2 regions of the Bacillus cereus group sp. RP43 genome follow, and region 2 is predicted to be linked to the other one. Evidence: riboswitches for the same ligand, from Rfam matches in the RefSeq annotation. Region 2 holds a riboswitch; the other holds the start of a gene.

Region 1 (15,936 bases), 4.5 Mb from region 2:
CGCTTGGATGGGAGATACTTTCTTCAACGGAAACTTAAATATAATTCAAGGATCAATTCAACACTTAGTGACAAGTGCACCATGGCTATTTGCTATCGCACTATTCATTCTATCTATTTTACTGTATAGCCAAGCAGCAACAGTTCGTGCTTTAATGCCACTTGGACTATCACTTGGTATTCCGCCAGCATTACTTATTGCAATGTTCCCTGCAGTAAATGGATACTTCTTCATTCCAAACTACGGGACAATCGTTGCTGCAATTAATTTTGATCGCACTGGTACAACAGGAATTGGTAAATATGTTTTAAATCATAGCTTTATGATTCCTGGCCTGATCGCAACATTCACTTCTATCGGAATTGGAATGCTCCTAATATCAATTATGTTTTAAATAAAAGCACAAACCTGCAATTTTAAAGGGTTTGTGCTTTTTTAATCAAACGTTCGTTTAAATATTTTTAACCGTCCATTCTTCCATTATGTTCTTTAATAGTTGTGTGAAGTTCCCTTTTCCTACAAACTCCTATTTACTTCCTCAACTAATTTCTTCGTACTTTCATACGCAGATTCTGCTAAACTAATCGCGGAAATAACGGAAACACCGTCCGCACCTGCTTCTATAACTGAAGCTGTATTTTCAATTGTAATGCCACCAATTCCGACGATCGGTATTGTAATTCCTTGCTCTCTAAAATGAGCTAAACCTTTCGTTCCTTGTACAGCTTTCGTATCTTTTTTCGTACTCGTTGGGAAAATAGGGCCAACACCTAAATAATCAGCTCCGTTTTCAATTGCCCAGCGTGCTTCTTCAATTGTGTGTGTAGATACACCAACAATTTTATCCCCCATTTTTTCACGAACAGAAGTAATTCCTTCATCATCTTGTCCAACATGCACGCCATCTGCATCTAACTCGAGAGCTAGTTCCACATCATCATTTACGATGAATGGTACACCGTACTCCTTACAAATTGCTTGTAGTTCTTTTGCGAAACAAATGCGTTTCTCTCCCGTTAAAGCGCCTTCCCCCTTTTCACGAAATTGAAAAATTGTTATACCACCTTCAAGTGCATCTCTCAATACTCGTAGTGGCTCCTTCGTACAATTGTTACTTCCCATAATAAAATATACTGATAACAACCTAGACATTTCAGCTTTTGTAATCCGCGACATCTAGTTCCCCTCCTTACTATATAATCTCAATCTTCCCATACTTCTCAATATCACCTGAAGTGGTATTCGCTAACTGATTTAAAAATTCAATTTGGAAACTACCCGGTCCCTTTTCCACTGTCTTGGCAGCTGCCAGTTCCGCAGCTACACCATAAAATGTTAATGCCGCTACTGCTGCCTTTACATAATCCTTTTCTACCGCTACAAATGCTCCTATTACAGAAGTTAGTAAACAACCTGTTCCAGTAACTTTCGTTAAAATAGGGTGGCCATTTTGAATAAGAATAGTTCGCTCTCCATCTGTAACAACATCTTCTTCTCCAGTAATTACTGCAACTGTATTTAATTCATCCGCTGCCTGTTTTGCAATATTTACAACATTACCGTTTCCAGTACCAGCGTCCACACCTTTAATTTCCCATTTCTCATTAATAACATTAGCAATTTCAGCCGCATTTCCACGAATTATCGCTAAATCGATTTCAGCTGGAATATATCTCGCAACTTCTGTTCGATAAGAAGTTGCTCCTGCCCCAACTGGATCAAACAATACTGGTACACCATTTGTATTTGCCGATTTACCAGCAAGTAACATCGCTTCTACCTCTTCAGGACGAAGTGTACCCATATTTAAAACAAGAGCTCCCGCAATGCTAGCCATTTCTGCTACTTCTTCTTTTGCATACGCCATTACAGGCGATGCCCCTAACGCTAACAAACCGTTAGCTGTAAAATTTGTTACAACAACATTTGTAATATTATGAACGAGCGGATTAGACTCTCTTACCAAATCCACTACTTTACTAATTTCTTTCATATTCATCCTTTTCATCTCCTAACTATAGTGATGGGAGATACACAAAAAGGCACTTTGCGCGTACGCAAAGTGCCTGAACATGTGCTTTTACACTCTCCCTACGCTGGCATTATCCAACAGGTTCAAATGGTCAATGACGGACTAGTAGTCATACTCTCAGTTTGCATCCACAAACTCCCATGTGTTTATTATTCATCTACTTCAAAGTCTACTCTTATTCTAGTAAAATAACAAGTTCTTTACTTTTCCATTAGTCTTTTGTATCTTGTTCTACGTAAATTGTTGGAGCAATTTTTTCAAACTCTTTATATGAATCTGATTGTCTTCCAGAAATGATAATTAATTCTGGGTTCATTTCATCAAAACCTATTCAAACCTGGAGCGAAACTGAATCTCAAGAAGATGTATGCTATAGTTAACGTATGGAAATTTGAAAGGATGTTTTTAATATGTCAAAAAGCGTTGTAATCGCTGAAAAACCTTCCGTTGCACGTGATATCGCACGTGTACTGAAATGTGATAAAAAAGGAAACGGCTATCTTGAAGGTAGTAAATATATTGTTACTTGGGCTTTAGGTCATCTCGTTACATTAGCTGATCCAGAAAGCTATGATGTGAAATATAAAAAATGGGATTTAGAAGATTTACCAATGCTACCTGAGCGTTTAAAACTAACAGTTATTAAACAAACAGGGAAACAGTTTAATGCTGTGAAAAGCCAACTACTTAGAAAAGACGTAAATGAAATCATTATAGCTACTGACGCCGGTCGTGAGGGAGAGTTGGTCGCACGCTGGATTATCGATAAAGTTAAAATGCAGAAACCGATTAAACGTCTATGGATTTCATCTGTTACCGATAAAGCAATTAAAGATGGCTTCGCAAATTTAAAACCAGGAAAAGCATATGACAATCTATACGCTTCGGCTGTCGCACGTTCAGAGGCTGACTGGTATATCGGACTTAATGCGACTCGAGCATTAACTACTCGCTTTAATGCCCAACTAAATTGTGGTCGTGTTCAAACACCTACTGTAGCCATGATTGCAAGCCGTGAAGATGAAATCAAACATTTCAAAGCTCAAACTTACTATGGTATCGAAGCTCAAACAGCTGAGAGATTAAAGCTAACTTGGCAAGATACAAAAGGAAATAGCCGTAGCTTTAATAAAGAAAAAACTGATGCAATCGTGAACAAAATTAGTAAGCAAAATGCTACTGTTGTAGACATTGATAAAAAACAAAAGAAGTCGTTCGCTCCTGGTCTTTACGATTTAACTGAGCTACAACGTGATGCGAATAAAATATTTGGTTACTCTGCGAAAGAAACATTAAACATTATGCAAAAATTATATGAACAGCATAAAGTTTTAACGTACCCTCGTACAGATTCACGCTATATTTCATCTGATATTGTCGGAACACTTCCAGAGCGTCTGAAGGCTTGCGGAGTTGGAGAATACCGTCCTTTAGCACATAAAGTATTGCAGAAACCTGTAAAATCTAATAAATCATTTGTTGATGATAGTAAAGTAAGTGATCATCACGCAATTATTCCAACAGAGAGCTATGTAAACTTCTCAGCTTTCACAGATAAAGAACGTAAAATTTATGACTTAGTTGTAAAACGTTTCTTAGCTGTTTTATTCCCGGCCTTTGAATATGAACAACTAACATTGCGCACGAAAATTGGTGACGAAACGTTCATCGCACGCGGAAAAACGATTTTACATGCTGGTTGGAAAGAGGTTTATGCAAATCGGTTTGAAGATGATGATGCAAGCGATGATGTAAAAGAACAAATCTTACCTCGCATCGAAAAAGGCGATACATTAAACATAAAACTAATTGTCCAAACATCGGGTCAAACGAAAGCACCTGCACGCTTTAATGAAGCAACATTACTTTCAGCAATGGAAAACCCAACAAAATACATGGATACGCAAAACAAACAACTTGCTGACACGTTAAAGTCAACTGGTGGATTAGGTACTGTAGCTACACGAGCTGATATTATCGACAAGTTATTCAATTCGTTCTTGCTTGAAAAACGTGGTAAAGATATTCATATTACTTCAAAAGGCCGTCAGTTACTTGATTTAGTGCCAGAAGAACTGAAATCTCCTACACTAACTGGTGAATGGGAGCAAAAGTTAGAAGCTATCGCTAAAGGAAAATTAAAGAAAGAAGTATTCATTTCAGAAATGAAGAACTATACGAAAGAAATTGTTGCTGAAATTAAATCGAGTGATAAAAAATATAAACATGACAACATTTCAACGAAGTCTTGTCCAGACTGTGGTAAACCGATGTTAGAAGTAAACGGTAAAAAAGGTAAAATGCTTGTATGCCAAGATCGCGAATGTGGTCACCGTAAAAATGTATCCCGTACTACAAACGCACGCTGTCCTCAGTGTAAAAAGAAACTAGAACTTCGTGGTGAAGGAGCGGGCCAAATTTTCGCATGTAAATGTGGCTATCGTGAGAAACTTTCTACATTCCAAGAGAGACGTAAAAAAGAATCCGGCAGCAAAGCTGATAAACGTGACGTCCAAAAATATATGAAACAACAGAACAAAGAGGAAGAACCATTAAACAATCCATTCGCAGAAGCATTAAAGAAATTAAAATTTGATTAAATAAAAAGGTTCCTACCTCTATCGGTAGGAACCTTTTTATTAATGAATGATTTTACTTCCTTTTGCATTCTCAACGAATTTTTCACTTGATTTGTTAATTGGTGTTTTCAGTAATAACGCAGCAACAATCATAACTACTACGAAAACACTTAACACAAGTAAATCTCTAGTTACTATATCCCAAAGCATTCCGCCAACTGTTTCACGAATTGCACTAATTGCATATGTGAATGGTAAGAACGGATAAATTGCTTGGAAGAACGGTGGTGTCATTTGAATTGGGAATGTTCCGCCTGATCCCGCTACTTGCAGTACAAGTAAAATGATCGCCATCGATTTCCCAACGTTTCCAAAAATAGAAACCAGTGAGTATACGATACAAACAAAGACTCCCCCAATAAATAAACTAAATAACACAAACCAGAACTTATCGACTACGTACGTACCGAGTAAGAATATATCTCCCATTGATACGATAAACGCTTGTGAAAGACCTATCGTTAAGAATGTTAATAAACGTCCGAAGTAAACTTCATGGCTCTTATAATTCGCGCCCTCTTCGTGTACTTCTACCGTTAATAATGAAACCATTAATAATGCGCCTACCCATAATGCAAGCACTGTATAGAATGGTGACATTGCTGAACCGTAGTTCGGCATCGCAAATAATTTATTCTCTTTTAAATTTACTGGATTCGCAAAGTAATCACTTTGCTTTTCAACATCGTTTTTCAATAAACGAATGATGTCTTTTATATCCTCTTCTGATTCAAAATCACGAATTTTATCTGCTAATTCTTTAATCTTTTTCTCAGTCTCCGGCATTTCAGCTTTAATGTCTGCTAATTTCTTTCTACCGTCTACTAAGCCTTTTGATGAATCTTCTAGTAATTTTTTAACATCTGGAAGCTTTTTGTCTGCATCATTTAAAATTTGAGTTGTATTTTTCGACATCTCTTTTGTACGAGCAATTGCTGTATTAAAGTTCGGAACAATTTCTGAATCATACGTGGACAATACATCTGCTAATTGAGCTGCTCCACCTTTTGCTGCATTGTTAATACTTTCAATTACATCTTTTGTAGGTTTCTGGCCATTGTTAAGAAGTGTAATCCCCTTATTCGTTGCCTCTACACCTTTTTGCAAACTGCTTTTCGCTTTATTTAATTTTGCAATTCCATTATTAAGGTTTTTATCACTATTTACATCCGCTAAAACCTTATTTGTGCTTTCTAGAACTGGAATCATATCATCAATTAAACCGATTCCAGATTGGAATTGACCATTTAAACTATTTAAAGCTACTTTCGTTGAATCTAAATCGTTAATACCTCTATTTTTTACATCTTCTTTCGCCTTTTGTAAATCAGCTTTTGCACCTTCAATGCCATTTTTTACTTTATCGTAATCTGCTTTTGCATTATCATATGCTGCATTTGCATCAGCTTTAGCTTGATCTACTGTGCTAACTGCTTTTTTATAATCTGCTACAAATGTTTCATTATAATCTTTTTCAGCTTGATCAATTAACGCATTTGCTGCATCTAATTTTTGATTAGCTACATCTGTTACATCTTTCTTTACTTCTTGTCCTGTACCAATAGCATTTACAATATCTTTAATACCGTTATTTGCATTTTCCATACCGCCTTTAAGCTTCGTCAGGCGATCCACTCGTCCTTGGAAAAAGCTTTTACCAAAATCAGTCGTTACTGATTTCTGAAGTTCGGTAAATACATTAATAAGATACGAAATACCCTCTGTACGAGATTGCAATTGATCTGATACCGCATTTAAATCTTTCTTTGCTTGTTCCGGATCAAATTTTCCATTTTGCAATCCATTTACAACACTTTTCCCATAAGCCGTTCCTGCACGGGATGAACTTAAAACATTATTTACTGTTTGATTAATATTTTGCGCTATACTTTTGTAACCATCATTGTTCAACTTAGAAAGATCCGGTCTCGCCGGGAATTCAGGTAATCCATTCATTCCAGAAAAATCAGGGATATTTAAATCTACACCCGGATTCATTAAAAAGTCAGTAAATGCAGCTGCGCTATCCATAACACCTTTGGCTGCTACTAAATCATTTCTTATCGTTCCTGGAGCATTCTTTAATGTTTGATCTTGTCTTGCAAAGAACTTATCTAAATTTGCCAACGCTTCTTGCCCATCATTTATTACACTCTCTACAACAGGTAGATCTTTTTGTGCTACTTTCACGATATCTTCCGCTCGAGTCGCATCATCTAATGCCTTATCCATAAGTGTATTCATTTCTGGGAACTGCGCTTCTAATTTAAATACAAGATCTTTTACTTTCTCGATACTTGGTAAGTTTGTTTCTAAATCGATTCCAAGGTCATTGAAGATTTCAAAAATCTCACCGTTTGCTGTTTTAACAAAGTTTTTACTAACCTCTTCTGTAAGACCCGATGCACCTTTAGCTGTAATTTTCGGTGCAATCGCATTTACTTTTTCATTTACATAGTAATCAAGTTCTGGTTTCTGTGGGTTTTCATTCAAGACTGTTGCAATCTTTTCAGAAAAATCTTTTGGAATAGTAATACTTGCGGAATAATCTCCACGCTCTACTCCATAAATTGCTTGCTTTTCATCGACAAACTTCCATCCAAAATTTTTATCCTTCTTAAGTGAATCTACAATTTCTTTCCCAATGTTAATATCTTTCCCTCTTAAATTTGATCCAACATCTTGGTTAGAAACTGCAATCTGGATTCCTTTCGTATTTCCGTAAGGATCCCAAGAAGCCTTAATGTTAAACCATGCATATAACGATGGTAAAATCATTAACCCTAAAACAATAACAATTGCAGCCCAATGTTTGGCTACATTCCGTAAATCTGTCTTATAAATACGCCAAATCTGTTTCATATAAGCAATCACCTAATTATATATTTTTCTTTCTTTAGAAAATGATACATACATTTTGCAATTATATCACTTTCTACATCGTGGATTAAACGAAAACATACTATTTTTCCCATTAAATATTTCACTTACTTCATTATATAACGAAGTAAAAAAAGTATGCATACAAAATGACCAAATTAGTTTTACATTCAATAATAACAAATATATAGGAAATGTCATAAAAAATACAAGTATTTTCTCTTGGGAATACTTGTATTTATCAAAAAACCCTCCCAGCTTTTCATTATCTGTGAGGGTTTCTTCTATTATATATCTAATTGTACTTCTACACCGAAATGATCAGAAATTACATTTCGATTTGTTCCATTAAAAATGACTTTTGAAGAATTAACTGTTTTACTTTGATTGCTTAATATTAGGTCGATTCGTAAGTTTTGTTTATTTTCATCCCAACCAGCAATCTCTCCTTGGACAGTTGTTCCTTCATCCTTCTCTATCGCTAGTTCATATGTGTCATATAAACCTTTTTGCATCGTATACTCATAACCCTCTCCTTCCAAACGAGCATTGTTATTAAAATCACCCATTAAGAAGAAAAGTTCATTGCTATTTACACGCTCCATTAAACGATCAACTTGGTCTTTGAATGATTCTTCTTCATCATTCCACCAACCGAGATGGCAAGAATAAAACGTTATATTCTTATCATTATAAGCAATTGTTGCACTTACAATTTTGCGTGTTTTCCAATACGTTGTATCCTTATTTTCTGAGACAAAGAACGTATCTTCCTTTACAATGTTGTGCTTTGTTATAATTGCTAACCCTTCTTCGTACACATCATATCCAATATGAGAGAAATCCCAAATAATATTGTATTCTTTTACATTTAATGCTCTTAACTCTTCTAGCAGTAAAAGTCCAAAATTATCTTTTTTCTTGTTACCGCATACATTTTCAGCTTGTATAGACTGACTTACTTCTTGCAATGCGATCACATCATAATCTTCTTCTTGAATTGCTTTAGCAAGATACTTTATTTTTTCAATTTGATTCTCTTCTTGCCAAGAGTGACAATTTAAAGTTAGCAATTTCATATTATTACGCACCTAACATATCTTGAATGTCTGACTTTAATACGTCAGCTTTCGGGCCATATACTGCTTGTACACCTTTATCTTTTACAATAAGTCCTAAAGCACCATTTTGTTTCCATTTTGCTTCTGGTGCAACAACATCTAAATCTTTTACTGTTACACGTAAACGTGTCATACAAGCATCTACGTCAGCAATATTATCTTTTCCGCCCAATAAATCAATAACTTTTGTTGCTAATGAACCGTCTTGTACATTTCCTGTTCCTTCTGTTGACTCATCTTCATTATCAATATAGTTACCTGCACGCCCTGGTGTTGGTAAGTTGAACTTTTTGATTAAGAAGTTAAATAATGTAAAGTTTAGACCGAAGAACACTAATGAAACAATGACAAAGTTAATTAAGTCTCTCGTTAATCCTGCATTGACCATCATTGGTGTACGTGTAATTAACTCAATAAATCCGAATGCATGAACACGTAAATCAATTAAATCTGCTAATGCGAATGCAAGTCCTGTTGTAATAGCATATACAACATATAATACTGGAGCAATAAACATGAACATGAATTCAATTGGTTCTGTTACACCTGTTAAGAATACTGCTAATGCTGCTGATAAGAACATTGGTTTATATTTTGCACGTTTTTCTTTATCAACATTACGGAACATCGCAAACGCAATCCCCATTAACGCTGCTGTAGAGCCGATAACTTGTCCAGCTTTGAAACGAGCTGGTACAACGTTATTTAATAAATCGTTATATGCTTTCGTATCTCCATTTGCTAATAAATTATTTAAATCTGTAATCCATGCAAGCCATAATGGATCTTGCCCTGCTACAATTTGTCCAACTTTTGAGCCAGTTAGCATCGTATATGTTCCGCCTAGCTCTGTGTAGTTCATCGGAATCGTTAACATATGATGTAATCCAAATGGTAATAATAAACGTTCTAATGTTCCATATACAAATGGCGCAACAACTGGTGCACTATCTTTAGATGCTGCGATCCAGCGGCCAAATTCATTTAATCCACTTTGGATAAATGGCCATAAAAGTGATAATACAATCGCAGTGACTGTAGACCAAACAATTACAACGAATGGTACGAAACGTTTTCCATTAAAGAATGCTAATGCCTGTGGCAGCTTATTATAGTTATAGTATTTGTTATATAAATTAGCTCCTAAGAACCCTGTGATAATCCCTACGAAAACTCCCATGTTTAATGCTGGTGCACCAAGTACAGAAGTAAAGTAATCTTTTACAATTAAATCTCCTGCTAATACTGAAGAAACTGTCGCTTTTGAATCCGCTAACATTTGAGCGTTTACTCCAAATATAGCTCCTGTAATTCGGTTTGTTAAGACGAATGCTAATAGTGCTGCAAATGCACCACCTGCGCGATCCTTCGCCCAAGATCCCCCAATTGCTACTGCGAATAAAATGTGTAAGTTTGTAATAATTGCCCAACCGATGTCTTCCATTACACGAGCAATTGTATGAACTGCGTTAATATCCCCAGCAGACATCCCAATTAGCTTACCGATGGAAATCATTAAACCAGCTGCTGGCATTACAGCTACAACAACTAATAATGCTTTCCCGAACTTTTGCCAAAAATCAAAAGACGTAATTTTCATCTGTTCTTCCTCCCCTTTATTTATAACAACATAATGATTTAAATTATAATTTCTGTTTCTCTTATGAAAACGATTCCTTATATCCCTTTTTCTCTTTTCTCGTTACGCAACCGTTTTCATAAATCTATTTTAATAAAAGCGTTTTCACATTGCAATAGAAATTTATTTTTTTTCATAAAAAAAGATGCTCAAGGAGCATCCTTTTTTATTATGAAATGCGATAAACCCTTGTTTCATAAGGTTTTAACGTGATTGTAGTTACTTGTTCATGTTTCGCAACTTCATAGTTATTTAAAAGCAAACGTTTGCGTTCTAGTGCGAATGAAGGCTCATTATACACAACTTCCTCTTTTGAGATATTACTAATTACAATGACTTTTTCATCCTGTAACGTACGTGTATATGCATAAATTTGTGGATCGTCTTCTAAAAGTAAATCATACGTACCGTAGTTCAGTACATCGTGCTCTTTTTTCAAGGCAATCATTTTCTTATAGAAATTGAAAATAGACTTCTCTTCATTTTTTTGCTTTTCAACATTAATTTCCTTGTAATTTGGATTCATGCCAAACCAAGGTGCATTTGTTGTAAAACCAGCATTCATCTCATCGTTCCACTGCATAGGTGTACGTGAATTATCGCGGCAAGAAGCCCATATAATTTCCATCATATCTTGATGCGATACTCCTTCTGCAATTTTCTCACGATATAAATTTTTAACTGCTACATCATCGTAATCTTCAATATTTGGGAACTGAACATTTGTCATACCAATTTCTTGTCCTTGATAAATAAACGGTGTGCCGTGCATAAAGAAATACATCGCACCTAAAGCCGTTGCACTTTCACGCCAATATTCTTTATCATTTCCCCAAGTAGACACAATACGTGGCTTATCATGATTTTCAATGTATAAAGCATTCCATCCCTTATTTTCTAAACCTTTTTGCCATTTCGTTAATACTTTTTTCAACTCAACAACATCAAGATCTTTCTTCTTTTCTGCATCCCATAAGCTTAAATGCTCAAATTGGAATACCATATTGAATTTACCATTCTCTTCTCCAACCCAAAGATCAGCATCTTCAACTTTCACACCATTTGCTTCTCCAACAGTCATAATATCGTATTTAGCAAATGTATTTTCTTTTAATTCTTCTAGTAATGGCTGAATACCATTTACATTCATATGTTTGTCAAAAGAAGGCACATACTTTAACCCTTTTGGATTTGGCATATCCTTGAGGCCTTCTTCTTTTTTAATATGACTAATCGCATCGACGCGGAAACCATCAATACCTTTATCAAGCCACCAATTAACAGTATCATATAAAACTTCACGAACTTCTTTATTCTCCCAGTTCAAATCTGGTTGTTTACGCGAGAATAAATGTAAATAATATTGCTCTGTCACTTCATCATATTCCCATGCAGAACCATTAAAAATACTTTCCCAATTGTTTGGTTCCGCGCCGTCTTTACCATCCTGCCAAATATACCAATCACGCTTCGGATTGTCTTTAGAAGAACGTGATTCAATAAACCACGGATGTTCATCACTTGTATGATTAATAACTAAATCAATAATAAGCTTCATGTCACGCTTATGAACTTCATCTAGTAGCATATCAAAATCTTCCATCGTACCAAATTCATCCATAATGTCTTGATAGTCACTAATATCATAACCATTATCGTCATTAGGTGATTTATACATTGGACAAATCCAAATTACATCTATACCTAAATCTTTTAAATAATCCAGTTTTGCAATAATACCCTGTAAATCTCCAATACCATCACCATTTGAATCCATAAAGCTACGTGGATAAATTTGATAAGCGACAGCTTCTTTCCACCATGTCTTATTCATACTAATTCTCTCCTTTTGCATCCCATCGGATTTTTTATGCAAACGTTTTCGTAACACTATCATAACAAAATATGAATAGTTTGCAACTGTTTTCATTGAACTCTATGTAGTTTCCTTATTCTTATGCTTTATTTATTTCTCACAAAGATAAAGTGAAACTTTAATCAGTGGGGAGATGTCCATCCCCCGCTGATTATTAGCCCTTACCAATCGAGCTTTTACGAGCAGCCCTATCTTCTTTGCTTCAGCCGGATTGTCTTACTGCTCGCAAATAACGGGATAAATCTAACCCTTCTCGTCTTCTCGTCCATGCGTGTTAAATACACTTTTCATATACTAATACAAGCTCATATTATTTCAGAAAGGAGATATAAATTGAAACAAACAAAATTAACTGGTCGTATCGTCGTTCCCTCGGATCCTGGGTATGACATAGCCCGAATAAATTTAAATTTAAGCATTCCAAAATTCCCTTGTATTATTGTTTTTTGTCAAAATAAAAATGATGTGTGTAACGCCTTAAAATGGGCACGTGAGCGTCATATACCATTTCGCTTAAGAAGTGGACGACATAGCTACGAAAATTTCTCTCTTTTAAATGGCGGGCTTATTATTGATGTGAGTGAAATGAAGCAAATTACGGTTAGTACAGGAAAATTAACAGCAACAATTGAAGCGGGTGCAAATCTGGGCACTGTGTATAAAGAACTTTGGAAATACGGTTTTACAATACCAGCTGGCACAAGTGCAAGTGTCGGAATTGTGGGGTTAACACTCGGCGGTGGCATTGGCATGCTTTCACGCTTATTTGGACTAACATGTGATCAATTAGTAGAAGTCGAAATGGTACAAGCGTGCGGAAAATTTGGTGCAAAAATCATTCGTGCAAATGAACAAGAAAACCCTAAGCTATTTTGGGCATGCCGTGGCGGTGGCGGTGGAAATTTCGGAATTGTTACTTCCTTAACCTTTCGAGTCCACCCTATAAAAAACGTATCAATTTTCTCACTTACATGGGAATGGAAAGACTTTGTTGCTGCCTTTCAAGCTTGGCAAAACTGGGCACCTTATATAGATGAACGTCTCACTTCATCAATTGAATTATTCTCTAAACAACGAAATAAAATCGAGGTGAAAGGTGAATTTGTCGGCTCTCCTTCTGAACTCTATCATCTATTATCTCCTCTTCTTGAAACTGGTAATCCTTCTCTCTTTATAGATGAAGTCCCGTATATACAGGCTGTTCAATTCTTTAATAGCGGCAATATTCCTGAAAAATTCAAACGCTCTGGTTCCTACGTATATAAACCTATCCCTCTTAAAGGTATTCAAATCTTACAATATTTTCTTTCTCATGCACCAAATAAAGATGCGAGTATTTGGCACCAATCACTCGTAGGTGCTGTAGAAAACATTTCCCCTAATGAAACAGCTTATTTCCACCGCAAGGCAATTATTGCTCAAGAGTATATTACTTCTTGGAAATGCAACGATGAAGAAAACCGAAATATACGCTGGGTTAAAGATTTAAGGGAAAGCTTAGATCCTTACACACTGGGAGACTATGTCAATTGGCCCGATATCGACATAAAAAATTGGCAAACTAGTTATTATGGCTCTAATTTTCAAAGGTTGCGTAAAGTGAAGACAGCATATGACCCTTTTAATGTTTTTCGTTTTCAACAAAGCATTCCTCCTTTCCATACGTAAAAAAGAAGAACAGAATTCTGTTCTTCTTTTTTACATTGAAAATCGTTCAATCGTTTGTTTCAAATCAGCTGCTTGCTTCTCTAAATCTTTTAATAATCGATCGATTACCACCATGTTTTTAGATTGTTGTCTCGTTACACGTGTCACTTCTTGTGAACCAGCTGACGTTTCCTCAGCAATTGCTGCTACAGCTTTTGTTTGTGCTCCTGTCTGATGAATGTGACTCACTTGTTCATTCATATAACTACTAATTTGCTTGGTTGCATCGGCTACTTCCATAATGCTTGATGACATTTCTTTTAAAATTAATTCAGTAGCTTCGCCGCGTTTTGCCTCTTCTTTAGCTGTTTTCACTTGCTCTGTCATTTTCAGTGCGACTTGTTGCACTTCTTCCTGCATATTCCGTAATAATTGCGATATATTTCTGGCAGAATGATCACTTTCATCAGCAAGTTTACGTACTTCTTCTGCTACAACTGCAAAACCTCTTCCATGTTCACCAGCACGAGCTGCCTCAATAGAAGCATTGAGTGCTAATAAATTCGTTTGGCTAGCAATCTCACTCACAACAGAAACAATATGTTCAACTTGTTTCATTCGTTCTTCTAACTTCTGTACATTTTGCATCGAATTTTCATTTTCTTGCGCCAATGTTTGAATACCTTGAATTAAAGAAGTGAAGACACGTGTACTTTGTCCTAAAGCTTGAACCATTTCTGAAGACAACCCGTCAGACTGTTTTGCTTTTTCTTCTACTTCACTCGCAATAGAAGTTGTTGTATCAACAGTAGAAACAATTGCCTGAATCGATGCTGCTGATTGCTCAGCGCCGAAAGAAATCTCTGCAAGAGTCTCAGATACACCTTGAGCCTGCTTTGTTGCTTCACTTGTTTGCTTTCTAATTTGCTGAACTTGATTATTTGTATACGAAAATGTAGTATCGATATTTTTTACCATTACTCTTAAATTTCCTAGCATCATATTAAATGCAACACTTAAAGATTTAATTTCATCGTCTGCCTTTGGCAATTGGACATCCTCCCGAATATCACCCTCAGCTGCTTTCCTTGCAGCTTCTTCCAACTTCCGAAGTGGTTTAATTAAAAAGATTGCTGCTCCATATGCTAAAATTCCAGACCATACTACACCTAATAACATAACGATGATATTATAAACAGTTCGACTTACATAAATTTGAAAATAATCATATATAACGTAAATAAAAAATAAGCTTGTTGAATATGTAATTAAAGCTAAAACTGTAGTGAATAGCATAAGTTGTGTACGTAAGCCAAAGGAAAAAGTTTTCTTCTCCTTTTCCATTTCTTCTTCCCCCTTTTTATAATCAATATATGTACTACCTATATATTATTATCCATATTTTCGTTATAGAAAGATATAGGGATTTTTAAAATCATTATTTCCTTGAATATCAAATCCTTTTAAAAAAATAAAGGATTCTGACAATTTATGACTAATAACAGAAATAAGGGGCAACATTTGTAAAATACATTTTTGACTGGGGGTTTTGTATGATCCAAGTTCGAAATCTAGTAAAATCATTTGGCTCACTTGATGTTTTAAAAGGAATTGATTTAGAAGTAAAAGAAAAAGAAGTTGTTGTTTTAATTGGTGCCAGTGGTTCCGGCAAAAGTACATTACTTCGCTGTCTTAACTTTTTAGAAATGTACGATGAAGGTGAAATTCACTTACAAGGTGAGCGGATTGATCCAAAGCATTCAAATTTAAACAAAGTCCGTGAAAATGTCGGTATGGTTTTTCAACACTTTAACCTCTTTCCTCATATGACCTCACTAGAAAACATCATAGAAGCACCTATTCACGTAAAAAAATTGGAAGCAGCAAATGCAAAGGAGATTGGAAATCAACTCCTACAAAAAGTCGGCCTACAAGATAAAGCAGATGTAACTCCCCACCTCCTTTCCGGTGGTCAAAAACAACGAATTGCGATTGCACGAGCTCTTGCCATGAATCCTAAAATTATGCTATTTGATGAACCTACCTCAGCTTTAGACCCTGAACTTGTCGGAGAAGTGTTGCAAGTTATGAAAGAACTTGCT
Region 2 (15,936 bases):
ATTACAGCACCCTTATCTAAATTAACAACTGCAACAGGTAATTTATCTAACCTTCCATATGGATCCCAATATCCAGCTAAAAAGAACCCTGAATAAATTAAAGGAACGATTAATAAGAAAATTAAAGCGATACGTCCATGTTTATGGTGCCACATTGCCTTCCAATCTTTAAATATAAGTTGAATCCCCTTCATGAAACATGCTCCTTCTTCTAATTTAACAACCTTCGACTGGTTTAACAGATTTACTATACACGTCACTTTCCATACTGTATAATACATCTTTAATTATCAATCCATTCCTTCTGGTCTATGAAAAGGAGATTTATGATGGAACTTCTTCAATTAAAATATTTCCAAGTAGTTGCACGATTAGAACATATGACAAAAGCAGCTGAAGAATTGCATATCGCGCAGCCTTCACTCAGCAAAACAATTGCTAGACTAGAAAAGGACTTAGGCGTTCCATTATTTGATCGCCAAGGTCGACAGATTATATTAAACTCCTTCGGGAAAGTATTTTTAAAACGAGTAGAACGTATTTTTCATGAATTAAGTGAAGGAGAACGAGAAATTAAAGATTTAGCTGAATTACAACAAGGCTCTATTACACTTGCCGTTTCTATTCCGAGAATATTACCAGAACTACTCGGTTCTTTTTTACTAGAACATCCTAATGTTCGATTCCAGCAATTTCTCGCATCTACTCCTTCTATGAAAAGACAACTAGATAATATGGAAATCGACTTTTGTATCTCATCTGTGCCAATTGAAGGAGAGGAAATAGTTTGGGAACCACTTATTACAGAAGAAATTTTCTTAGTCGTTCCTTCAGGCCATCGGTTATCAAACCGCGAAAGTATTCATCTACATGAAGTAAAAGACGAACCGTTCATTAGTATGAACACTGGGTACGGATTTCGGCACTTAACAGATGAATTTTGTAAAGAAGCTGGTTTCACTCCGCATATCGCTTTTGAAGTAGATGAACCAACCGTGATTAGCGACCTCATTAAGCAAGGTCTCGGCGTTGCATTTGTTCCAAGCTTAACTTTATTAAAAAACTCTACTTTAGCACCAAATAAGTTACGTATTATTGAACCTAATTGCGAGCGAACCATTGGCTTAAGTTGGTCGAAGAAACGTTACTTATCAAAAACTGCCCAGCAATTTCGTGAATTCGTGATTGATTACTTCTCCAATATTAGTACATGAAATTATATCGACGTTTTTTCAAATATATCAATCATAACTTCAAATATATCGACGTTTCGACAAGGAATATCTATTTATCAACAAATAACGACACAAATAAAAGGTGCCATACCCATAGCGTGGCACCTTTTACTTCTTACTCTTCTCCAATTCCATTTCAGCCAAAAGCGGTAGTACGTTATCGAAAATATGTGTATTATTATTCTCACCTGTTACATATCCACCATAATATCTACTAAATACATTATCATTTCGGAAAGTAGTCATCCGCTCATACAATTCCTTTGCAAACTTTGTATCACCTGTTTGTAGTACGTACAAAATTGTTAATCCGTAAGATGCTGGTGATTCATAGTTCACAGCTTGTTTTCCCGTTTCTAAGTTATAACGTCCGTATAACTTTCCGTCTTCGCGAAATTTCTTCTTTATGAATTCCAAATAAGCGTCTGATGAAAGACCGCCTAAACTGCGATGATAAGCAACGTATGATTGATCAATAAGATTCACTTCTTTATCGTACGTAAATGTACCATCTTCTTTATACTCTTTCGGGAATGCCCAGTCGTTTCTCGGATAATCCGCTAAAAACTGAACAACTTCCTGATACTGCTGTGCAGAAATTTTTCCATACTTTTTCATATAAGAGAATGCATGCGGATTTATGTAAGATGTTGTTGCAAAGTTATTTTGTTTCCCTGCATCTGCATCGTAATAATCAACGTAATAATTACCTTTTTTATTATAACGAAGTACAGAATCACTCAATTGATCTGCAAGGTTTTTATAGCGATCTTCCTTATATATTTCATAAGCACGATATAATTGTTCTATAATACGAAGATCATCGATAAGTGCATTAGTAGCTGACTGCATTTCTCCCTTTTCAGAGATTTTCCATAAAACGATGTGGTCCTTGTGTACAAAGTTATTTTGAATAACCTTCACTTGTTCATCAAATAAAGCTTGATCATCTTTATCAAGTGTATATTGTAGCCATAACCCTGCAGATTCTGATAAAGCTTCACGGCCCTTCGCTTCACCCTTACCTGCCTTTGTATCCTCTAAGCGATACGTTGCAAGTGTTCCATTTTCATTTATCATATGCCTTAAAATAAAATGCTCGGTGCGATTTCCTTGTAAAGCTGACCAAAATACAACTCCACCTAAAGCGATTAAAAGAATAACCCCAATCCCTATATATAAACGTTTTCGCAAGCTTTTCACCTCCTTTTAAGGCTAACCTTAATTTTACCAGAACATACGCAAATATAAAAAAGACAATCCTTTAGATTGTCTCTCCCACCTTATCCTTCGCAAGCCTCTTTAGAAGGTCTATATAGCGATTCCACAAGTCGATCATATTCACGACGCGTAATTTCTTTATTATATAACTTTAATAATAAATCTCTATGCTCTTTTGAAAATGCCATCTTTTTAATGACTTCAGGATACATAAGACACCCTCTCCATTTCACATAAACTTCTTCATTTCACAAACGTAACACGCCGAGATGGAACTTATGTTCGCATAGAAGATTATAAAATATTCCTCCATAAAAAACAAACAAAATATTACCCAATAAAAATTTCTTTCTTTTTAGAATATTTAAAAACAACATTACCATGTTCCCTTTTTTAAATACATATATATTTTTGGCAGTTTTTTGAATAAATCTTCCAATTCAATCAGAAAATAATGGCAAAAAAGAAGAGGAGTATACATATGGATACCGTAACATTAGCAAGGGCATTTTTTGGTTCTTCATTGGCATTCCACATCATCTTTGCAACGCTTGGAGTCGGACTTTCTTTAATGATTTTTATAAGTGAAATATTGTATCACTGGAAGAAAGATTCTGACTATGCCATTATGGCAAAAAGATGGACAAAGGCTTTTGCTATCCTTCTCGGTGTAGCAATTCCAACTGGAACAATTGTTGGTGTACAAATTTCACTTCTTTGGCCTGGTTTCGCCAAAATTGTTGGACAAGTTATTTCCGTTCCATTTCAAATTGAGATTTTCGCCTTCTTTTTAGAGGCTTTATTCATGTCTATTTATGTATATGCGGCTGATAAACTACCTCCAGTTATGAGATTAATCTCGCTATTTTTCGTTATGATTGGTGCCACTGCATCCGCCGTGCTTATTACATCAGCAAATACATGGATGAATACACCTGCGGGCTTTTCAATGGGTCCAGATGGCTCAGTTTTTAACGTTGATCCGTGGAAAGCTTTCTTTAATCCGAGCTTTGGCACAAGTGCATTCCACGTCGTTATTACAGCCTATACAACCGGAGCAGCTGTTATCGCTTCTATCGCTGGATTTAAATTATTAAAGAAAAATTTAAGTACACATGAAATTGCTTACCATAAAAAGGGATTACTGTTAGGGCTTGTCGTTACATTTATCACAGGTGCTACGATGTGGCTTTCAGGACACGAATCTGCTATTGCCTTACATAAACATTCACCTGAAAAACTAGCATCTGCTGAAGCTTTGTTTGAAACGACATCACACGCTCCTTTATCGATTGGCGGGGTTGTGGATCCTAACACACTTGAACTAAACTATGCACTGGAAATTCCTAATATGCTTAGCTTATTAGTGGGACTAGACCCTAACACCGTTGTAAAAGGTCTAAAGGAATTTCCACAAGAAACATGGCCACCATTTTACACACATACACTGTTCAACTTAATGGTCGGCACCGCTGCCTTTACCTTTGCAGTTGCAGCTATTGCCCTCTTATATTGGTACTTTGTTTACCGAAAAAAAGGAGTAGAGTTACCGAAGTGGCTTCTTTGGGGAGCTGCCGCCTGTGGCCCCGTTATGTTGCTCGGTATTGAATTCGGATGGATTTTTAGTTGTAGTGGTCGTCAGCCATGGACAATTTATGGCATGCAACGCACGGTAGATGCTTCCACACGTGCTGATTTCGTCGGTCCTTTATTTGTTTTATTCATCATTTTATATATTGGACTCGGTATTTTAACAGTCTTTGTACTACGGACATTCTTTAAGAAACATCCGTTAAAGAATGATTTACATCACGAAGGAGGCGATTCTCGTGCATGAGGAAAGCATTGCAATCATCATCTTATGGGCTCTTATTTTCGTATATAGCATACTAGGGTCTATTGATTTTGGAGCTGGTTTTTGGGGCATGGTATATGCTAAACACCCGACGCTTGCTGCCAAGCTTGCTAATCGGTACCTATCACCAACTTGGGAAGTAACAAATACGTTTCTTGTCTTTGTCGTTGTTGCTTTTCTCGGTTTCTTTCCAAAAGCGGCCTTTACCCTTGCAACAGTTATGTTTGTACCAGTTATGTTAATTTTAGTACTCGTTGCGATTCGTAGTACATTTATGGTATTTGCTTACTCCCTGCCAAAGTACCAACACCTTCTTCGGATTATTTCAGGAATTACTGGGCTCTTAATCCCAGCTCTATTAATTACCGTTCTGCCCGTTACAGAAGGTGCCTATATTACGATGTCTGAAGGAAAAGAAGTGCTCCTTTACGGAAAACTTCTTTCTAGTCCCGTTATTTATTGTTATATGCTCTTTGGACTAACTTCGGAACTATTTCTATCATCTCTCTTTCTTGCTGATTTTGCTAGGGAACAAGGTTCTGAAGATACGTACCGAATTTATAGAAGAAATGCCATCATACTTGGTCCTGCAACGCTCGTGACTGCTATTATTGCTCTCGTTGTAATGGACCCTGAAACACACTGGCTTATGCAAGGACTAATAAAGCAATTCCCATGGTTTACAGTCTCTATCATTTTATTTGTTATCGGATATTCCTCCCTTTGGTGGACAAATAAGAAGTACAGCACACTAGGTTTTCCTCGCATTGCAGTTTTAGCTGTCGTCGCTCAATATGCATTTGCAAGCTACGCTTACGGCGTCGCCCATTTACCGTATATCATTTATCCGGACGTAACTGTATTTACAAGCTTTACGACGGTCGAAACATTCTATGCACTTCTTATTCTTTACGCAATCGGGATTGCAATTTTATTACCCGGATTCATTTTCTTCTGGAATTTATTCTTGAAGGATCGAACTTTTTTAAAGGAAAAATAATAAAGTGAAACTTTAATCAGTTTGTTTTTTCATCCCCCACTGATTATTAGCCTTCACTAATCGGGCGTTTACGGGCAGTAAGGCTCCCACCTAACTTCTTTGCTCCAGCCGAGTTTTGAGGTGGGTGTCTTACTGCCCACAAATAGCGGGCTAAATGAGGGGCATTCGTACATAGAATGCCCCTCATTTATTAGACGTCTCTCCTAATAGTTATTACACCTACCACTGATACTTGTCCTATAGCTCAAAGAACACATATTCACGCCATTCCATTATATGCCTAGTTCTTCTTATTTTCTGCTGAATATACTAGCAATATAAACTTGAGACAAGCTACATTTGTTCAAGGGAAATAGAAAGGTAGGTTAAATATGAGCATTGAAATATGGATTACTATTATTGTATTCTTCTTAACAATGATTGTTGTCTTTTGGCGACCCCGTGGCTTAAATGAGGCATGGCCGGCAGCAGTCGGCGCTGGCATTATCCTCATTACTGGACTTGTATCAAAGCCAGACGTCATGGACATTATAAGTAAAATCGGCGGTGCCTCTATAACAATATTAGCGACCATCGTTATGGCGGTTATATTAGAAAGCTTCGGCTTCTTCCACTGGTCCGCAGCAAAACTTGCAAATTTAGCAAAGGGCTCCGGTCGCCGTTTATACTGGTATATTCAATTATTATGTTTTCTTATGACTCTTTTATTCAATAACGACGGTAGTATTTTAATTACAACACCGATTTTGATTTTACTTCTGAAAAACCTTCAATTAAAACCTCATCAACAAATCCCTTATTTATTAAGCGGTGCTTTAATCGCCACTGCATCTAGTGCACCAATCGGTGTAAGTAATATCGTAAACTTAATCGCATTAAATATTGTTAATATGACTCTTTATATGCACACAGCTATGATGTTTGTACCTGCAACACTAGGACTACTGTTTATGTCATGGCTCATGTATACAATTTTAAAGAAAAAACTTCCAAAAAGACTACCTGTTTCTTCATATGATATTGAAGAGATTTTTTTCACGAAAAACTTCCATCCGTTAAAAGGAAAAAATTCTGTTGATACGAAACAAAAACGTACAAAATTCATGTTAAAAGTATTAGGCTTCGTCTTCCTTATGCGCTGTCTTCTATTCGTTGCATCCTTCTTATCGATCCCAATTGAAATTGTTGCTGTACTCGGTTCACTCGTTCTTCTCATCTGGAGATGGTACTACTTACGAACAAACCCAGTCGATATTTTGAAAAAGACACCGTGGCACATTTTAATTTTCGCTTTCTCTATGTATGTAATTATTTACGGGCTTCACAACGCAGGATTAACAGCAGCACTTGTAAATTGGCTCGAGCCAGTTGTAAATCAGCATCTACTCTATGCAAGCTTTGCGATGGGCGGACTTGTATCTATCCTCTCTAACATCTTCAATAATCACCCTGCACTTATGATCGGTACCATTACGTTAACAGAAATGGGACTAGATCCAGTCACATTAAAAACTATCTATCTCGCAAATATCATTGGTAGTGACATCGGTTCACTATTGTTACCAATTGGTACGCTAGCTTCCCTCATTTGGATGTATATACTAAGACAAAACAAAATTAAAGTGAAATGGAAAGATTATTTAAGTGTATCTCTCATCGTAATCCCACTCACAACAGTCGTCACATTATTCCTCTTATACTACTGGGTACACTTATTCTTCTCCTTATAGACAACAGAAGCCCCCTTTGCTACCGTCTTAGCAAAGGGGGCTTCTTCTATATTTAAGTTAGGTACAGTGTGATCAATCAAGTAAAGAGGTGTAACGTATTATTGATATAAGTGACTACCAGTTTCTTTAAATTCTACCGCTTTCTCTTTCATTCCTTTTTCAATTGCTTCTGTCGTTTCTAAATCATTTTCTTTCGCATATTCACGAATATCATGCGAAATTCTCATACTACAAAACTTTGGTCCACACATCGAACAGAAATGAGCTGTTTTCGCGCCTTCTGCTGGCAATGTTTCATCATGATACTCCATCGCGCGCTCAGGGTCTAAAGATAAATTAAATTGATCGCGCCAGCGGAATTCAAATCGTGCTTTTGAAAGTGCATCATCACGCTGATGAGCCGTTTTATGCCCTTTCGCAAGATCGGCTGCATGCGCAGCGATTTTGTACGTAATAACCCCTTCGCGAACATCATCTTTGTTCGGTAAACCTAAATGTTCTTTCGGAGTTACATAACAAAGCATCGCCGTTCCAAACCAGCCGATCATCGCAGCACCAATCGCTGAAGTAATATGATCATAACCTGGTGCAATATCTGTCGTTAACGGCCCAAGGGTATAAAACGGCGCGCCCTGACAAATATCAAGTTCTTTCTCCATATTTTCTTTAATTAAATGCATCGGTACATGCCCAGGTCCTTCAATCATAACTTGCACATCATGTTTCCAAGCGATTTTTGTTAATTCACCAAGTGTTTCAAGCTCAGAAAACTGAGCTTCGTCATTTGCATCTGCAATAGAACCTGGACGTAATCCATCTCCAAGAGAGAACGAAACATCGTACTGCTTCATAATTTCACAAATCTCTTCAAAATGAGTATATAGGAAGTTTTCTTTATGATGGAATAAACACCACTGCGCCATAATCGAACCACCGCGCGAAACAATACCTGTCATACGCTTTGCAGTAATTGGAATGTAACGAAGTAATACACCAGCGTGAATCGTGAAGTAATCAACGCCTTGCTCCGCTTGCTCAATTAACGTATCACGGTACACTTCCCACGTTAAATCCTCTGCAATTCCGTTTACTTTTTCAAGCGCTTGATAAATTGGCACAGTTCCAACTGGTACCGGAGCATTACGAATAATCCACTCACGTGTTGTATGAATGTTTTTACCTGTAGATAAATCCATAATCGTATCTGCACCCCAGCGAGTCGCCCACGTCATCTTCTCTACTTCTTCTGCAATAGAAGACGATACAGCAGAGTTTCCGATATTTGCATTTACCTTTACATGAAAATTACGTCCAATTATCATCGGTTCCGCTTCAGGATGGTTAATGTTCGCCGGCAAAATCGCACGACCTTCTGCAATCTCCTTACGAACAAATTCAGGCTCTACCCCTTCACGAATCGCGACATATTCCATCTCAGACGTAATAATGCCATTACGCGCATAATGCATTTGCGTAACATTTGCACCTTGCTTCGCTCTAAGCGGCTTGCGATCCATTTGCGGGAAAACAGGTGTATGTTTTGAAGCCACTTTCACACCGTCATCCTCTGGTCTTACTTCGCGCCCTTCGTATCCTTCTACATCACCACGCCCCACAGTCCAAGAGTGGCGCGGCGTTGGAATCCCCTTTTCCAGCTCCACTTTATACTCAGGATCTGTATAAGGACCACTCGTATCGTATACACGAATGGGCGAGTTTGGAACACCATTTGTATCGCTTTGTTCAATCTCACGCATCGGCACTTTCATACCTTCACGTGGCCCATCCACATACACTTTCTTACTTCCTGGTAAACTCGATTTCAATTCAATTTGCTCAGCTGAAACAGACTGTTTCATAACCTTTGTTGCCCCCCTGTACGTGACAAGGACGAGATATGGCCAGCGTATGCCAAAATAAAAAGAGCCAGGTCCATAAAAAAATAAGGACCTGGCTCATAAAGACATAATTATGTAAAGCCGTTAACTTCCCTACGCTGGTACGAGCCAGATCAGGTCCAAAGGGTTAAGAAGTTCACACGCTTCTCTCTCAGCCTACGCATACGTTAGGCACCCCTAGTTTATCACTGATTTAATTTTCAATACTTTCCCATCATACACGATAATCTGAAAAATGCAAAGGTTATTTCTTTTTCGTTTACGGAATCATCCACGTTAAATAATAAGCCTGCACATAAGTCATAATCCCAACAATAGTAACGAAGAATAAACTATGCTTTAATGTAAAGCGGAACAAATCTGACTCTTTCCCAGCAAGTCCAACTGCCGCACAAGCAATCGCAATCGATTGCGGAGAAATCATTTTACCTGTTACACCGCCAGTTGTATTTGCTGCAACGAGAAGCACTTCAGATACACCGACTTGCTGCGCTGTAATTGCTTGTAAATTCGAGAACAGTGCGTTCGCTGACGTATCTGATCCTGTTAAAAATACGCCAATCCAGCCTAAGAATGGTGAGAAGAACGGGAATAGTCCTCCAGTTCCTGCTAGTGCTAACGCTAATGTAGAAGATAGACCAGAATAGTTTGCGATAAATGCGAATCCTAATACGAATCCAATAGATAGAATTGGCATTTTTAGTTCGTTTAACGTTTCTTTAAATGTTGCTACCGCATCTTTTGCACTCATTTTCAAAATAAAGATAGAAATGATACAAGCAATTAAAATTGCTGTTCCAGTCGCTGATAAAATATCTAATTTCAGGATTGCTTCATAAGGTGTTGGTTTATTTACAATTGGCTCTGCTTTCATTACTAAATTGTGCAAACCTGGAACTTCAAATTTAAATACGAGACTTTCTAAAGCACCACCTGGAGCGAATAATGCTTTAAAGAAACTTTGGCTCCAAATGACTACCATCACAGTTAAAATAATGAACGGAGACCATGCTTTTACTACTTTTCCTACCGTTAGTTTCGGCATAGATGTCGCCGTCGTCGTTGCCGCCACTTCACTATTCGCTTGTTTAGACTGATAAATTTCTTTCGGCTGCCAAACTTTTAAGAATAACGATAAACTTACTAAACTTACAAGTGCTGACGTAATATCAGGAAGTTCTGGTCCTAAAAACGTCGCTGTAATAAACTGTGTAATTGCAAATGAACTACCCGCTACAAATAAAGCAGGCCACGTTTGTCTTACTCCTTTAAAACCATCCATTAAAAATACGATAAAGAACGGAACAAATAAAGATAAGAACGGTAATTGATGCCCAGCCATTTGTCCAATTTTATGTGGATCAATGCCTGTTACTTGTCCGGCAACTGTAATCGGAATCCCCATCGCTCCGAACGCTACTGGTGCAGTATTTGCGATTAAACAAAGACCTGCTGCATATAAGGGATTTAGCCCAAGACCTGCAAGAAGCGCTGCCGTAATCGCTACCGGTGCACCAAATCCTGCTGCCCCTTCTAAAAATGCCCCGAATGAAAATCCGATTAAAATAACGAGTAAACGATGATCGTTTGTAATAGATAATACAGATGCACGAATGACATCAAATTGACCTGTTTTCACGGAGATTTTATATAAAAATACCGACATAATGATAATCCAAGCAATTGGCCATAATCCATATAAGAAACCGTACCCGGTTGCTGCCATCGCCATCGTAAACGGCATTTTATAAGCAAATAACGCTACTAAAATTGTAAGTACAACTGTAATAAATCCTGCCACATACCCCTTCATGCGGAAAACTGCTAAAGCTAAGAAAAAAAAGATGATTGGAATAAGTGCAACTGCTGCCGAAATCCAAATATTACCGAACGGATCATAAACTTGTGTCCATGTGTTCATTGTTCTCTCCCCCTAAAGAATCCCCTTTTAAATAGAATAACCTCATCAATAGACTATCAGGTCATCATACCTTTTAGTCTAAAAATAAAAAACGTTTGAGAAAACGTTTTCAATAACTTCTTTTATACTTTATCATATCATTTTCCATTAAAAAAGATTTTTTTGAAAATTTTATCATTTAACAAAAAATCTTACAAAAACGTCACGTTCTTGTAATGTTCATCGATAGTAAGCTTGCAGAAATTACTGCATAATAATAGTATAACAACGGACATTATTTATGAGGTGATATATATGAATGGAAACAAAATATTAGCTGCTTTATCGTACTTTAGTGTACTATTTGCCCCTATCTTATTCCCTATTATCGTGTGGATTGTGGGCGATTCTGAAACAAAACCACATGCAAAACGTGCTCTATGGACACACATTATTCCAAGTATCGCAACATTTATTGGATTAGTTATTTTAGGAATTATGGGCATCGGATCTGATCAACCAGACGTAACACTTGGAATCGGTGCAATGATTGTCTTATGTATTTGCGGAATCGTTAGCTTATACTACTTCATTTGGAACATCGTGAAAGGTATTAAAGTACTGAAAGCTTAATCTTTCTTTTAAACAAACGTTTGATTAAAAAAGGACACTTGCAATTTGCAAGTGTCCTTTTCCCGCTATGTACAGGCAATAAGAGCCTTCTCTTTATCTTCTGCGTTTCTTCTTTTTTCTCATCATTTTCTTTCGGCGCGTATTCGCTTTATCCGCTATAATGTGGAGCGTACTCGCCACAATAATTCCCATTACAAACGTTACAATTTCAACCTCGTGTTTCTTCGCAATTTCTATTAAATTCCCATCGAGTGCTATTACATTTAATAGGAATAAAAACGGAGAAAACACGATTAACATGTATGCAATACGAATAATATCACCAATTATAATCGTATGTGTGAAGAAGGAACGATGGGGCATTACGCTCCTATATGGATACCAAAAAATGCGGAGGAATCCCCATTTATTATACGCATTACTGTACGTATCTAAATCCGGTGTTAAAAATGAAGTACCTACTAAAAATCCAATTGCAAAAGTTAATAAAAAATCAAAGTTTGTTAATCCATACGAAAAGAGCAGAAACAAAACAACCGGAAGGGATATTAAGTTTATTTTCGTATGCGTTCTTCCTGATGGCATAATGCACTTCCTCGCTTACGTTCGCCCTGTCACTCTATGACAGTTCTCACCTATTGATCTAATTTCTGATCGATAAATGATGTGTCTATATCCGAACCAAACCATTCTGCCAACTTCACTCGTGCCTTATCTTTCACATCTTCATTGACATATAACGACGCCTGTATTAGTGCGGCCATTAATGCCCCTAAATCATCCGTATAACCAACTCCAGCAATAAAATCTGGGATGGCATCAATCGGTGCAATAAAATAAGCAAGTGCTCCAATTACAATAATTTTCACTCGTTTTGGAACATCAGGTCTTTGCAAAACGTAAAACAGTAATAAACTTGCATAAATGACTGACTGCCCTGCTTGCTTTGCAACATGTTTTACTTTTTTCCAAAACGCTTCAACTGAAAATTTTTGTTTCATGTAAAAGCCCCCCTATTTTTCAAAAGAAATAAGCTACAATATATTACCAGTAAAAGTTCATCAAAATTACACATAATCTATCAACGAACATTTATTGTAACAAACAAAATTAAAAAGAACAAGTGTTCGTTAATTTTCATACACTTTCCTTCATATAATAGGTTTCTAGACAACCCATTACACATCTCCATTTCTTATTTCTCAACTATGAAAATTTTCACTTTCACTTAACATTCTGCTCTATCTTTGTTATATTTTCTAGTTGACGGACATATAAACGAATGATAAAGTTTTCTCTGGTAGTGACAAATCACATACAAAAAATGTAAAATGTTATAGTGTTTCTCAGAAATGAATTTTGTTGTATAATACAGAAATGACGTTATGCTTATGAGCAGCACAAGAAACCAAAAAGGGTATGCATAGTTAAAGTCGTATATGGGTGAATATAGAAACTCTACTTATGGCCAAGAAAACTATGTATTTTTTATTTTAACATTTTTCGCTCCAAAATCGACCAAGCCTGATAGAGAAAGGGTGGAAATGAATGAAAGAAACCATGAAATCACAATTTCAAAATGTGCGTTTCACTTTATTCGTAGCTTTGGCCGTATGGCTAAAAACCTACATCATTACACGCACTAGCTTCGATTTAAAACTTGAATCTTTCATGCAAGAATTCATTTTATTCATTAGTCCATTAGCAGCATCATTACTGTTTGTGGGTCTTGCATTATTTGCAAAAGGGAAAAAACGTAACTATATAGCACTAGGAATTAACTTTATCTTAACGTTCATTCTTGTTGGTAACGTAATGTTCTACGGATTCTACAATGACTTCGTTACTTTACCAGTATTAGGACAAACGTCTAATTTCGGAAGTTTAGGTTCTAGTGTGAAAGAATTATTTAACTACAAAATCATCCTTGCATTTGCTGATATTATCGTATTCTTCGTTCTATTGAAGAAGAAGAAAAACTTTGCACCGACAGAGCGTGTAGCACGTCCGATGCGTTCCCTATACTTCGTGTCAACAATTGCTATTTTCTTCGTAAACCTAGGATTTGCAGAAGCTGAGCGTCCAGAACTATTAACACGTTCATTCGACCGCGTTATGCTTGTTAAAAACTTAGGATTATATGTACACCAAGCATACGATCTTGGCTTACAAGCAAAATCAAGTTCACAAAAAGCATTTGCGGATAGTAGTAAATTACAGGAAGCAGAAAACTATGTGAAAACAACACAAAGTAAACCAGATCCAAATATGTTCGGTACTGCAAAAGGGAAAAACGTAATTGTTGTCTCTCTTGAATCATTACAAACATTCTTAATTGGTGCGACAGTTAACGGACAAGAAGTTACACCATTCTTAAACCAATTTGCGAAAGAAAGTTATTACTTCGATAACTTCTTCCATCAAACTGGGCAAGGAAAAACATCTGATGCTGAATTCTTAGTAGATACTTCATTATATCCACTAGACCGCGGTGCTGTATTCTTCACACACGGTAATAACGAATATACAGCAACTCCAGAAATTTTGCGTCAGCAAGGGTATAACACATCAGTATTCCACGCAAACAACGCAACATTCTGGAACCGTAATATTATGTATCCGGCACTTGGTTATGATCGTTACTACAACGAGCTTGACTACAAGATTACGCCAGAAACAAAATTAAACTGGGGACTAAAAGATATCGAATACTTTGATCAATCTATCGATATGTTAAAACAGGTGAAGCAACCGTTCTATACTCGCTTCCTTACTTTAACAAACCATTACCCATTCACTTATGATGACAGTACGAAATTGATCGAGCCGTACAACTCTGGTGATGGTGTATTCGACCGCTATATGGTAACAGCTCGCTACTTAGACGAAGCAATGAAACACTTTATTGAGCGTCTAAAAGCAGAAGGTATTTATGACAACTCTGTTATCGTATTCTACGGTGACCATTATGGTATTTCTGAAAACCATAACCGTGCAATGGCACAGTTCTTAGGAAAAGAAGAAATTACTACATTTGACCATATGAACTTACAAAAAACACCGATGTTTATTCACGTTCCAGGTCAAAAAGAAGGTAAAACAATTTCAAAACCAACTGGTGAAATTGACATTAAACCAACAATTCTAAACTTACTTGGTGTAGATTCTACGAATCAAATTCAATTCGGTCATGACGTATTCTCACCAGACAATAAAGGATTCGTTGTTCTTCGTGACGGTAGCTTCATTACAGATAAGTACATGTACACAAACAGTACATTCTACGATCGTAACACAGGTGAAGTTGTACAATTACCGAAAGAAGAAGCTCAACCACTTATTGATCGTGCACAAAACGAGCTAAATATGTCAGACAAAATTATTGAAGGCGACTTACTTCGCTTCTCTGAAAGCAATAAGGTCAAAACTGGCGAGGTAAAAACGGCTATTAAAGAAGAAAAGAAGAGCGCTGAGTAATCTCAGCCTCTTTTTTATTTTCCTCTCTACAAATTCTTCTATACATTAACTTTAAAATTACATAACCTTCACCTAATATTTACACCACATTAACGAAACATCTTTATAATAAAATATGTAAACAAGGTTCCACATATTTCTTATCTCTCATCTTTAATAAGATCCCTTAGAGAAATATGCGCATTTGTTTTCAACTTTCTTATAATTGTCTTTCCAAGTGTTTTGTTTGCATAAATGAAACCTTTAAAGACGATGTCCCTATGAAAGATAGCTACCCTCCTTGTGCAGCATTCCATACGAATGTTGCTTTTTTTTTTCAAAAAGCAGGATTCTTATTTCTCATTTTCGAATTTGTATATACAAAATGCTGTAAATCACCACTACTTCTCTATGATTTACAAATACATATACGCCATATGCAGAGAATTACTTACATAAAAATAACTAGAGTGCTTTTTATTCATGTACTAAAGAAAGGATGGGACGAAAATTGGCATACGAAAGATTTGTACTATGGAATGATGCAGTTATTGATACAACAAAACATCGCGCGTACATAGAACTTGAAGAAAGAGGCTTACAATTTGGAGATGGTGTCTATGAAGTTATTCGCCTCTATAACGGAAACTTTCACTTATTAGATCCACACTTAACAAGATTATATCGCTCCATGGATGAAATAGAATTATCACTCCCTTTCTCAAAAGCAGAACTGATCATATTACTCTACAAACTAATTGAAAGTAATAATTTCCACGAAGATGGAACGATTTATTTACAAGTATCTCGTGGTGTACAAGCTCGTTCACATGCATTCTCATATGACACATCCCCAACAATCTATGCTTATATATCAAAAAAAGAAAGACCGGCTTTATGGATTGAGTATGGTGTACGTGCTATATCAGAACCTGATACACGCTGGCTTCGCTGTGATATTAAATCGCTAAATTTATTACCAAATGTATTAGCTTATACGAAAGCTGA

What was found. Region 2 has a riboswitch for thiamine pyrophosphate ahead of thiC (phosphomethylpyrimidine synthase ThiC). Riboswitches for the same ligand answer to the same signal wherever they lie in the genome.
Positions count from the first base shown of each region.
Region 1: another riboswitch for thiamine pyrophosphate. It lies ahead of thiM (hydroxyethylthiazole kinase); the one in region 2 lies ahead of thiC (phosphomethylpyrimidine synthase ThiC).

Region 1 is NZ_JARVHQ010000001.1:4,744,387-4,760,322, forward strand. Features, by position in the region: gene QCI75_RS24655 (anaerobic C4-dicarboxylate transporter family protein) at 1-394, shown strand, start outside; gene thiE (thiamine phosphate synthase) at 517-1,176, opposite strand; gene thiM (hydroxyethylthiazole kinase) at 1,193-1,999, opposite strand; TPP riboswitch at 2,072-2,184, opposite strand; partial or broken gene QCI75_RS24670 (ABC transporter) at 2,253-2,351, opposite strand; gene topB (DNA topoisomerase III) at 2,443-4,632, shown strand; gene QCI75_RS24680 (YhgE/Pip domain-containing protein) at 4,672-7,533, opposite strand; gene QCI75_RS24685 (endonuclease/exonuclease/phosphatase family protein) at 7,839-8,630, opposite strand; gene QCI75_RS24690 (PTS transporter subunit IIBC) at 8,635-10,272, opposite strand; gene QCI75_RS24695 (glycoside hydrolase family 13 protein) at 10,481-12,145, opposite strand; gene QCI75_RS24700 (FAD-binding oxidoreductase) at 12,521-13,855, shown strand; gene QCI75_RS24705 (methyl-accepting chemotaxis protein) at 13,886-14,836, opposite strand; partial or broken gene QCI75_RS30605 (HAMP domain-containing protein) at 14,828-15,178, opposite strand; gene QCI75_RS24710 (amino acid ABC transporter ATP-binding protein) at 15,388-15,936, shown strand, end outside.
Region 2 is NZ_JARVHQ010000001.1:274,050-289,985, reverse strand. Features, by position in the region: gene QCI75_RS01410 (YhgE/Pip family protein) at 1-194, opposite strand, end outside; gene QCI75_RS01405 (LysR family transcriptional regulator) at 330-1,214, shown strand; gene QCI75_RS01400 (transcriptional regulator) at 1,344-2,429, opposite strand; gene QCI75_RS01395 (hypothetical protein) at 2,519-2,668, opposite strand; gene cydA (cytochrome ubiquinol oxidase subunit I) at 2,938-4,293, shown strand; gene QCI75_RS01385 (cytochrome d ubiquinol oxidase subunit II) at 4,286-5,311, shown strand; gene QCI75_RS01380 (arsenic transporter) at 5,683-7,041, shown strand; gene thiC (phosphomethylpyrimidine synthase ThiC) at 7,140-8,900, opposite strand; TPP riboswitch at 9,013-9,128, opposite strand; gene lldP (L-lactate permease) at 9,199-10,860, opposite strand; gene QCI75_RS01365 (magnetosome magnetite crystal formation protein family) at 11,155-11,472, shown strand; gene QCI75_RS01360 (metal-binding protein) at 11,566-12,057, opposite strand; gene QCI75_RS01355 (YkvA family protein) at 12,108-12,473, opposite strand; gene QCI75_RS01350 (LTA synthase family protein) at 13,021-14,949, shown strand; gene QCI75_RS01345 (D-amino-acid transaminase) at 15,428-15,936, shown strand, end outside.